DNA from 4 places in the Blastococcus sp. SYSU DS0619 genome. Region 1 is predicted to be linked to each of the others. Evidence: riboswitches for the same ligand, from Rfam matches in the RefSeq annotation. Region 1 holds a riboswitch; each other region holds the start of a gene.
The links. Region 1 has a riboswitch for cyclic di-AMP ahead of ACI79T_RS09815 (murein hydrolase activator EnvC family protein). Riboswitches for the same ligand answer to the same signal wherever they lie in the genome.
Positions count from the first base shown of each region.

Region 1 (2,162 bases):
GGGCGGGGGCGGGGGAGTGGCGGGGCCGAGCTCGTCGGGTGTCATGGCTCCCGGCTACCCCGGTCCGGGGCGATGCACGGATCGCCCGGGGGCTATCGCGCCCGGGCAGCGGCGAGCCGCGTCGTGCCGACCGCCAGCGCGACGCCGATGGTCATGCCGAGGGTGTTCATCGCCCAGTCGTTCGTGTCACAGGCGCGCCCGATGGCCGGCGCCAGTGCCTGGAGGGCCTCGATGCCGGCCGACGTGACCGAGCCCACCGCCAGCACCGGCAGCGGACGCCGCGAGGCCAGTGCGGCGAAGAACACCACGGGGAGGGACAGCGCCACGTTGGCCAGGAGCTCGACGCGGGTCAGCGAGGGCAGGGCGAACTGCACCGTGCAGACCACCTGGTCGAGCTGCCCCTTCGCGGACGGGGTCAAGGTCAGTGCGAGGACCGGGAGCGCGGAGAGGGCCGTCAGCGTCCACAGGATCCGGCGTCCGGACCGCCGGCTGCGCACCGCCGCGTAGCCGACGACGACGCAGCCCAGAGCGATGGTGGCCAGCGTCACCGGCACGAGCGCCGAGTGCTCCAGCAGGACGTCGGTGATCATCGGGGCCCACCGTAGGGCGCCGGCGGTTCAGGCCGCGACGCTCGGCCGGCTCCCGTCCTCCACGGGTCGGGCGACGTCCGCAGGGCGCGCGGAGAACTGGTGCTGGGCGGCCCATCGGCGGGCGCAGCGCATCCGCCACCAGCGGAAGAACCGTTCGGCCATGTCGTCAGGCTGCCCCGTCTGACGCCGTAGCGCAAGCGACTCGCCACACTCTGTAATCGCGGGTGATGTCGATGCGCCGGGTGTGGATCGCGCCTGGAGCGGTAAGCACTGTTGAACCGACCACACGAGCCCCTCGAGACGGAGGGCGTCGGCAACCGCGGGACGTGCAGTGGGAGTGCCGGCGGTCCGGGAGAACCCGGCCGTGGAGCTGAACCCGCTGGTCACCGTGGTGGGGCGGGTGGGGCTCGAACCCACGACCCAGGGATTATGAGTCCCATGCTCTGACCGGCTGAGCTACCGCCCCGGTGCTGACAGCCTGCCAGATGACGGCGACACGCCGCGCGGACGCGCCCGTGTCTGGAGGGGCGTCTCGTTACCGCCCTGTGACATCTGGCCGATTCGCTTGTACCGTCTCCCGCGGCCCACCCGATGCCGCTCCCGAACCCGGGAGCTCGGGCGGGCCCCGCCGAACCGTGCGGCCAGCTGGCCGGATGGACCGGGGACCCATGTTCTCTGGGGTGAATCCCGCCTGCGCCTCCACGGGCAGGGGGGTAGGGCAAGTTCCGGCCCGAACCCGTCAGCTGACCTGGTAGGCGGACCGAGGAACGGAGACAGTCGCCTTGGCGACCTCGCACCACCAGCACCACCCCACCGTGCCCACCCGCGGGGGCCTTCGCCGGATCGGGCGGGCGGCCACCGCCCTGACCGCTCTGCTGGCCCTGTCCCTGCTGGGGACGACGGCCGCGACGGCCGCACCCGGCGACGCGAAGAGCGAACACGACCGCGTGGCCCAGGAGGTCGCCTCCCTCGAGCAGCGGATCACCGACGCCGAGGACCGGCTGGAGCAGATGACGCTCCGCGCCGAGGAGGCCAGCGGCGCCGTGCTCCAGGCCGAGGCGGAGCTGGCGACCGCCCAGCAGCACGCCGACGCCATCGCCGTCGAGCTGGCCGCCGTCCGCGAAGCCCTCGGGCGCACCCAGGACGACGTCGCGACCCTCGGCCGGGAGGCCTACATGGGTGGTGGCGACGAGACGTTCAGCGAGGTGGAGATGGTGCTGCACGCCGAGGGCCCGGGGGAGCTGCTGCAGCAGGCCGCCACCCTCGAGATCCTCGGCAAGGACCGGGCCGAGGTGCTCGAGGAGCTGCGGGTCGTCGAGGCGCGCGAGGCGCGGCTGGACCAGGAGGCGAAGACCGCCGTCGCCGAGCGCGACGCAGCCGCCCGCACCGCCCAGGAGGCCCAGGTGGCCACCGACGCGCTCCTCGCCGAGGCGCAGGCGGAGTTCGACGCGCTCAGCGCGGAGAAGGCAGCCCTCGACGAGCAGTTGCGCGAGGCGGAGATCCGCATGCTGAGCATGCAGGGCACCCCCGAGCCGGCGAACACCTGGAACCAGCTGCAGGCCGCCGAGCAGG
Region 1 covers NZ_JBJHAM010000005.1:267,502-269,663, reverse strand. Annotated here, with positions in the region: gene ACI79T_RS09835 (hypothetical protein) at 1-45, opposite strand, end outside; gene ACI79T_RS09830 (VanZ family protein) at 93-590, opposite strand; gene ACI79T_RS09825 (hypothetical protein) at 618-752, opposite strand; tRNA gene ACI79T_RS09820 (tRNA-Ile) at 980-1,056, opposite strand; cyclic di-AMP (ydaO/yuaA leader) riboswitch at 1,217-1,348, shown strand; gene ACI79T_RS09815 (murein hydrolase activator EnvC family protein) at 1,373-2,162, shown strand, end outside.

Region 2 (2,162 bases), on a different contig from region 1:
CGGCCAGCCGCCCGTGGGGTATGCGACGCCGTCGAGTGCACCGGGCGGACGCCGAACGGACGAGGCCCCACCCTGCACGGGTGGGGCCTCGTCCGTCCTGCTGAGCGCTAGCGGCGCACCGGGTCGTCCACCCGGTGCGGCCTCAGTACCAGCCGGTCGACTGGGAGTGGCTCCAGGCGCCGCACGGCGAGCCGTAGCGGTTGTTGATGTAGATCAGCCCGGCGTCGATCTGCCGGTAGCCGTCGGAGGTCTTGGCGATGCCCGTCCCGGCCCACGTCGAGTCGAGGAACTGGGCGATGCCGTAGGCGGTGCTGCGGGGGTTCTGCGCGTTGGGGTTCCAGCCGCTCTCCTTGCCCCACAGGTTCTCCAGGCAGGTGAACTCGCTGCCGGAGCCACCCACCTTCTGCATCGCGTACCCCTTGAACGACCCGGCCGGTGCGGCGGCTGCGGCCGGCGCGGGGGCCGCCGGAGCGGCGGGGGCGGCCGGGGCGCTGGTGGTCCGACGGGGGGCGGCGGCCGCGGCCTGCGCCTCGGCGGCGCGGGCGGCCTCGACGCGGGCGGCCTCGATACGGGCGGCCTCGGCGCGGGCCGCCTCCTCGGCGGCACGGCGGGCGGCCTCCTCCGCCTCGATGCGGGCGGCCTCCTCGGCGGCACGGCGGTCGAGCTCGGCCTGCTCGGCGGCAGCCCGGGCCTCGGCGGCCGCGGCCTGCTCGGCCACGCGCTCGCTGCGGCTGGCCGCGAGCGGGGCGAGGGAGTCGACGGCCGACTCGACGGCGTCGGCCGGCGGCGCCTCGGCGGGGATGCCCAGCTGGGCGGCGACGCTGACCGAGACCGGCTGCGCCTTGGCGTGGGCCTCGGGCTCGTTGGCGACGACGACGTTGACGACCAGGGCACCGGCGGCGACGACCGCCAGCAGGAGCGCCGGGCGACGGACGGACGTGGGGCGCAGGGCGCGGGTGATCGAGGTGGCGCGAAGGTTCATGGGGTGGGACTGCTCCAGGGGCAGGGCACAGCGGGTCCGCGGCGGACAGCTGCAGGGGTGGTCGAGTGGCAGCGGGTGCAGGGCGGGACGCCCGGGCGCTCAGCGCGGGGAAGGCGCGCGCGAGGCTCCGTACCGGCTGCGGTTCCGTGCAAGGTGGGCCCGCAGGCTCGCCATGCGGCGGCTCTCCGTTTCTTCCGTCGTGCCGCCTACCGAGTTAGCTGACGGATTCGGGCGTGGAAGTCGCCCTACCCGCGCCGACGTGCTCGGCGCGCGATTCACCCCAGTGCTGCGGTGGGTCCCCGGCTCACCCGCGGCGCGATGGCAGCGGGCGACTCGGCGGCGCCCGGCGGACCTCCCCGGATGGGGAGAGAACGACCGGCCGGGCTGGCCCACGGTAACCACCGTTATTCGTTCGTGACAATCCCTCTGGGGGAACTACCGTGTGGAAGTCGTCTCGCGGAGCTCAGGGCAGCTGCCAGACGGTCGTCCGGCGCACCGCCGTGGGCTGCGTGGGCGACGGCTCGGTGTCGGGGACGTCGTACACCGCCAGCGCGGTCAGCCGGTCCTCCGGCAGGTAGACGCGGCCGGGGTCCCCGACCAGCACCTCGACCCCGCGGGCGCGGGCGGCCTCGAGGAAGGGCAGCACCCGGTCGGTCATCTCGCGGTCGTAGCAGACGTCCCCGGCGAGGATCACCGCCACGTCCGGCGGCCCGTCCCCCAGCACGTCGCCCACCGGCGTGATCCCCGGTGCCCCGTTCCGCTCGGCGTTCACGGTCACGGCGGTGAGCGCGTACGGGTCGACGTCGCTGGCGAGCACGGAGCTCGCCCCGGCGCGCACCGCCGCCACGGACACCAGGCCGCTGCCGGCGCCCAGGTCGAGCACCGCGCGCCCGGCCACCAGCTCCGGGTGGTCGAGCACGTAGCGCGCGAGCGCCTGGCCGCCCGGCCAGGCCGCCGCCCAGAACGGCGGTTCGGTGGAGGTGCGCCCGTGCTCGGTCTGCATCGCCTCCCAGAGGGCGACGACGTCGGCGGCGACCAGCAGCTCGACCTCGGGCACCAGGTCGGGCCGCACCGGGCGGGTGTGGGCGCGGACGAACTCCGCGGGAACGGGATGGTCCACCCCGGCAGTCAACCGCACCGGGACTGCGGCGGCGCGGGCCGGGCTGCTCGGAGCCGGACT
Region 2 covers NZ_JBJHAM010000022.1:31,124-33,285, forward strand. Annotated here, with positions in the region: gene ACI79T_RS18350 (aggregation-promoting factor C-terminal-like domain-containing protein) at 143-982, opposite strand; cyclic di-AMP (ydaO/yuaA leader) riboswitch at 1,170-1,316, opposite strand; gene ACI79T_RS18355 (class I SAM-dependent methyltransferase) at 1,446-2,102, opposite strand.
Region 2: it holds a riboswitch for cyclic di-AMP, as region 1 does, so the genes downstream of both, ACI79T_RS18350 (aggregation-promoting factor C-terminal-like domain-containing protein) here and ACI79T_RS09815 (murein hydrolase activator EnvC family protein) in region 1, are expected to answer to the same signal.

Region 3 (2,162 bases), on a different contig from region 1:
CTGGGCCAGCGGCCGGCGGGTCCGGTCCCCGGGCCTGCCGCGGGAGCCCTGCGGACCGAGTGCGGCAACACCGTCTACCCGCCGAGCTACGACGGGGCCCGAGCGTGGGGTGGCTATCCGAACGGGCTCATCCCGCCGAGCGCGATGTGCCCGCTGGGCGTCGGCGGGCACTCGCTGCGCTGCGACGCGGCGGCGGCCTACCGCGCCATGTCGTCGGCCTACGCGGCCGCGTTCGGCGCTCCGCTGTGCATCACCGACTCCTACCGGACCTATGCCGGCCAGGTCCGGCTCTACGGCGAGAAGCCGGCCCTCGCCGCGGTGCCCGGCACCAGCAACCACGGCTGGGGTCTCGCGGTCGACCTGTGCGGTGGGATCCAGACGTTCGGCACGCGGCAGTACGCCTGGATGGTCGCCCACGCCGGCCGGTTCGGCTTCCTGCACCCCACCTGGGCCGATCCGGGGAACGGGCGCGAGGAGCCCTGGCACTGGGAGTACGCCGGGACCTGAGGCGCCCCGGCGGCCGGACGGCGGTGCGCCGGAATTGTCGGTGCCTCCTCCTAGCGTGCGGAACGACTCACGGAGGAGAAGAAGCGATGCTCATCGACTGCGACACCTGCACCGTCCGGGGGACCGGCTGCGCCGACTGCGTGGTGACCGTCCTGCTCGGCGCCCCGCCGGGATGGCAGGGGATCGATCCGGTCGTCGTCCCGATGACCGGCCGTGCCCGCGGCGGGTCGGCCGCGGCTGCCGCCGAGGACGTCGTGGTCCCCCCGCCGGGTGTGGTGGTGGAGTTCGACGACGTGGAACGCCGGGCCGTCCGCGCGCTGGCCGACGGTGGCCTGGTGCCGCCCCTGCGCCACCCCGACGGCTCCGACGGCCGCGGCGGCGAGGGTTCCGGATGGCGCACGGGCTGACCCGCGGTGCCCGTCGTGCGCGGGCCGCGCATACACCCGAACGGGTGAATGCCGAGGTCGGAGCGCCGTGTCGGACGGAATGACGTCCCACACGTTTCTCCCGTTCCCGATTGTCACAGGCGCATCACGGTCGTTAAGGTCGTCGCCGTTCGGCCGGGTGGTCGTCATCCGTCGAAGGGTGACCTCGACCGAACACCGCCTAATCACCGCGCGGCGCGCAGCACCGGCGCCCGAGGTGTACCGGGGACCCACCGCAGTTCTGGGGTGAGTTCTCCCGCGACCGGCTCGCCGGCCCGCGGGGGATAGGGCCAGTCTTCCCAGCCCGAACCCGTCAGCTAACTCGGTCGGCGGTAGCAGTGGAAGAAACGGAGAGCCGCCGCACGTGGCGCCCCCTCACGCACTACTGACGCACGCCCCTGAGCAGTTCGCCACCGTCGGCCGGCGCAGCCCTGCGAGCGCCCGCCGCCTCGGACCGGTCGGTTCCGGCCTGCTGGTCAGCGCAGCCGCTGCCCTGACCGTCACCCTTCTCCCCGCCACCGCGAGCGCGGTCCCCGGCACGGCCGACGAGGTCGCCGCCCAGGTGGCCGAGGCCAGCCACGAGCTCGAGGTCGTCTCCGAGCAGCTGAACGAGGCGCGTGTCGCCCTGGACGCGCACCGGCACGACGCCGAGGTCGCGACCGAGGCGGCGGAGGCGGCCCAGGCCCGGCTCGACGCCCTCGACGGGCAGGTCCGCCTGCTCGCCCGCAGCGCCTACACCGGCAGCGGCATGTCGCAGCTGGACGTCCTGCTGTCCAGCGACTCGGCGGACCAGCTGGTGTCCCAGCTCGGCACGCTCGACGTGATCGCCGGGCACACCAGCGACGTGCTCTCCGAGGTGACGCTGGCGTCCGAGGACGCCGAGGAGTCCCGGGACGCCGCCGCCGCGGCTGCCGCCGAGGCCCAGCGCGTCGTGGACGAGATCGCCGCCAAGCAGGAGGATCTCGAGACGAAGATCGCCGAGTACCAGCGGCGGTACGACGCGCTCACGGCCCCGCAGCAGGCCGAGGTGGCCCGGGTCCACGGCGGCGACAGCCTGCCCGCGCCCGCGCCCAGCGGGGTCGTCGCGCCCAGCTCGGCCGCGCAGGTCGCCGTGAACACCGCGCTGGCCCAGATCGGCGACCCCTACGTCTGGGGCGCCGGCGGTCCGAACGCCTTCGACTGCTCGGGTCTGACGTCCTACGCCTACGCCGCCGCGGGCGTGACCCTGCC
Region 3 covers NZ_JBJHAM010000020.1:62,561-64,722, reverse strand. Annotated here, with positions in the region: gene ACI79T_RS17805 (D-alanyl-D-alanine carboxypeptidase family protein) at 1-507, shown strand, start outside; gene ACI79T_RS17800 (hypothetical protein) at 594-914, shown strand; cyclic di-AMP (ydaO/yuaA leader) riboswitch at 1,101-1,279, shown strand; gene ACI79T_RS17795 (NlpC/P60 family protein) at 1,297-2,162, shown strand, end outside.
Region 3: it holds a riboswitch for cyclic di-AMP, as region 1 does, so the genes downstream of both, ACI79T_RS17795 (NlpC/P60 family protein) here and ACI79T_RS09815 (murein hydrolase activator EnvC family protein) in region 1, are expected to answer to the same signal.

Region 4 (2,162 bases), 160 kb from region 1:
CCCGGCCGTGCCCGACGTCTCCCCGCTGCTGGCCCTGGCGCACGCCGAGCACCGGCAGATCGACGACCAGGTCGCGACCGTCATGCGCATGGACGTCACCGACCCGGAGTTCACCACCGAGGTGCGCATGCTGGAGAACACGGTGCGCCACCACACGATGGAGGAGGAGCAGCGGATGTTCCCCCAGTCGCACGCGCTGGGGGAGGAGCGCCTCGAGCAGCTCGGGGAGCAGCTGCGTGCGCGGCAGCAGGAGTTGGCCGAGTCCGGCGGGATGCGGCTGATCATCCGGCTGAAGCGGGCGACCCTCCGCTCTGTGTAGTCGCGCGGTCCCCCCGGGCGTGCGCGCACACCCGGGGGAACCGTCGCAGGAGTGATCAGACGATGCGGCGCGCGGTGTTGTAGCCCCACATCGAGTCGACCGGGACGACCGCCACCGGCTGGCCGTAGGTCGAGGAGTGCACCATCAGCCCGTCCCCGATGTACATGCCGACGTGGCCGACCGGGTCGTAGAAGAAGATCAGGTCGCCGGGCTGCAGGTTGGCCCGGTCCACGTAGACCCCGGCCGTCGACTGCGCCCGCGAGGTCCGGGGGATCTCCAGGCCCGCGGCCTGGTAGGCCGACCAGGTGAGGCCCGAGCAGTCGTAGCCGCCGGGGCCGGTGCCGCCCCAGACGTAGGGCTTGCCCTGCTGGGCGAGGGCGGTGTCGACCGCCACCTGGGCGGCGTGCGTCGGTGCGACGACCGGGGCGACCGTCACGGTGACGGTGCCGCCGGAGGTGCCACCGCCGCCGACATCAGCAACGGCGGGGAGCGGGGAGAGGGCGATGCCCGCTCCGGTGACGAGCGCGAGCGCCGCCCCGCGGAGGGAGCGACGGGTGACCGAGGTCGTGCGAGTGGTCGTCATGGACGACGGTTTCTCCTGTTCTCCGACAACCGCCTACCGGGTTAGCTGACGGGTTCGGGCGGGGAACTCGCCCGGCGCTCCCGGGCATGCCGGTCACGCTTCACCCCAGTGCTGCGGTGGGTCCCCGGTCCGGGCGGCGGAGCGATCCGACGCCTGGTTCGGCGGTGTCCGCACGGGTGTCACCGGTGGTGGTGACGACGCGGCCCCGGGCGGACCGGCGACGACGCTAGGCATGTCACGGAAAGGTCACAAAGCGGCCGGACGGGCCTGGCGGGGCCGGATCGGGAGGACGACGGCGCCCCGTCGGGAACGCGACTCGCGAGCGGACCACGGCCGATCCCGTCGCACGATCCCGGCCGGTTCCGTCCGCCGGCACGGAGCGCGACCGCGCACTTACTTCCTGACGCGCGGCATGCCTCGACTCTCCGTCCACGATCGCGTGCGCTCCGATCCGCTCGCGACCGCCCCGGTGACCGTCGCCACAGCTCGTCGGAGCGCGTGCGAGCATCGCCGGGTGGCCCGCCTGCTGATCGCCAACCGCGGCGAGATCGCCGTCCGCATCGCCCGCGCGGCGGCCGCCGAGGGGCTGACGTCGGTCGCCGTCACGGCCTCCGACGAGCCGGACGCACCCCACCTCGCCGCCGCCGACGAGACGCACTTCCTCCCCGGCAGCGGACCCGCCGCCCACCTCGACGCCGCGGCGATCGTGCAGGCCGCACGCGCCGCCGGCTGCGACCTGATCCACCCCGGCTACGGCTTCCTCTCCGAGGACCCAGCGCTCCCGCGCGCATGCGGGGACGACGGCGGTGCGCCGACCGTCGTCGGCCCCGGCGCCCCCGTCCTGGAGACGCTCGGGGACAAGGTGCTCGCCCGCTCGGCCGCCGAGGCCGCCGGCGTCCCGGTCCCGCGGGGCACCACCGACGCCACGACCGGCCAGGTCGTCGACCTGCTCGATGCCACCGGCGCGGTGATGCTGAAAGCGCGGTTCGGCGGGGGAGGGCGGGCCACCCGCATCCTCCGCCGGGGCGACGACGTCGCCGCCGCGTTCGCCGCGGTGGCCGACGAGGCCCGGGTCGCCTTCGGCGCCGACGCGCTGCTCGCCGAGGAGCTGGTCGAGGACGCCCGGCACATCGAGGTGCAGGTGCTCGGCGACGCGGACGCGGACGTCGTCGTCCTCGGCGACCGCGACTGCTCGCTGCAGCGCCGCCGGCAGAAGGTCGTCGAGATCGCGCCGGCGCCGAACCTGCCGGGCGCGGTCCG
Region 4 covers NZ_JBJHAM010000005.1:106,083-108,244, forward strand. Annotated here, with positions in the region: gene ACI79T_RS09015 (hemerythrin domain-containing protein) at 1-319, shown strand, start outside; gene ACI79T_RS09020 (C40 family peptidase) at 375-902, opposite strand; cyclic di-AMP (ydaO/yuaA leader) riboswitch at 918-1,076, opposite strand; gene ACI79T_RS09025 (carboxyl transferase domain-containing protein) at 1,417-2,162, shown strand, end outside.
Region 4: it holds a riboswitch for cyclic di-AMP, as region 1 does, so the genes downstream of both, ACI79T_RS09020 (C40 family peptidase) here and ACI79T_RS09815 (murein hydrolase activator EnvC family protein) in region 1, are expected to answer to the same signal.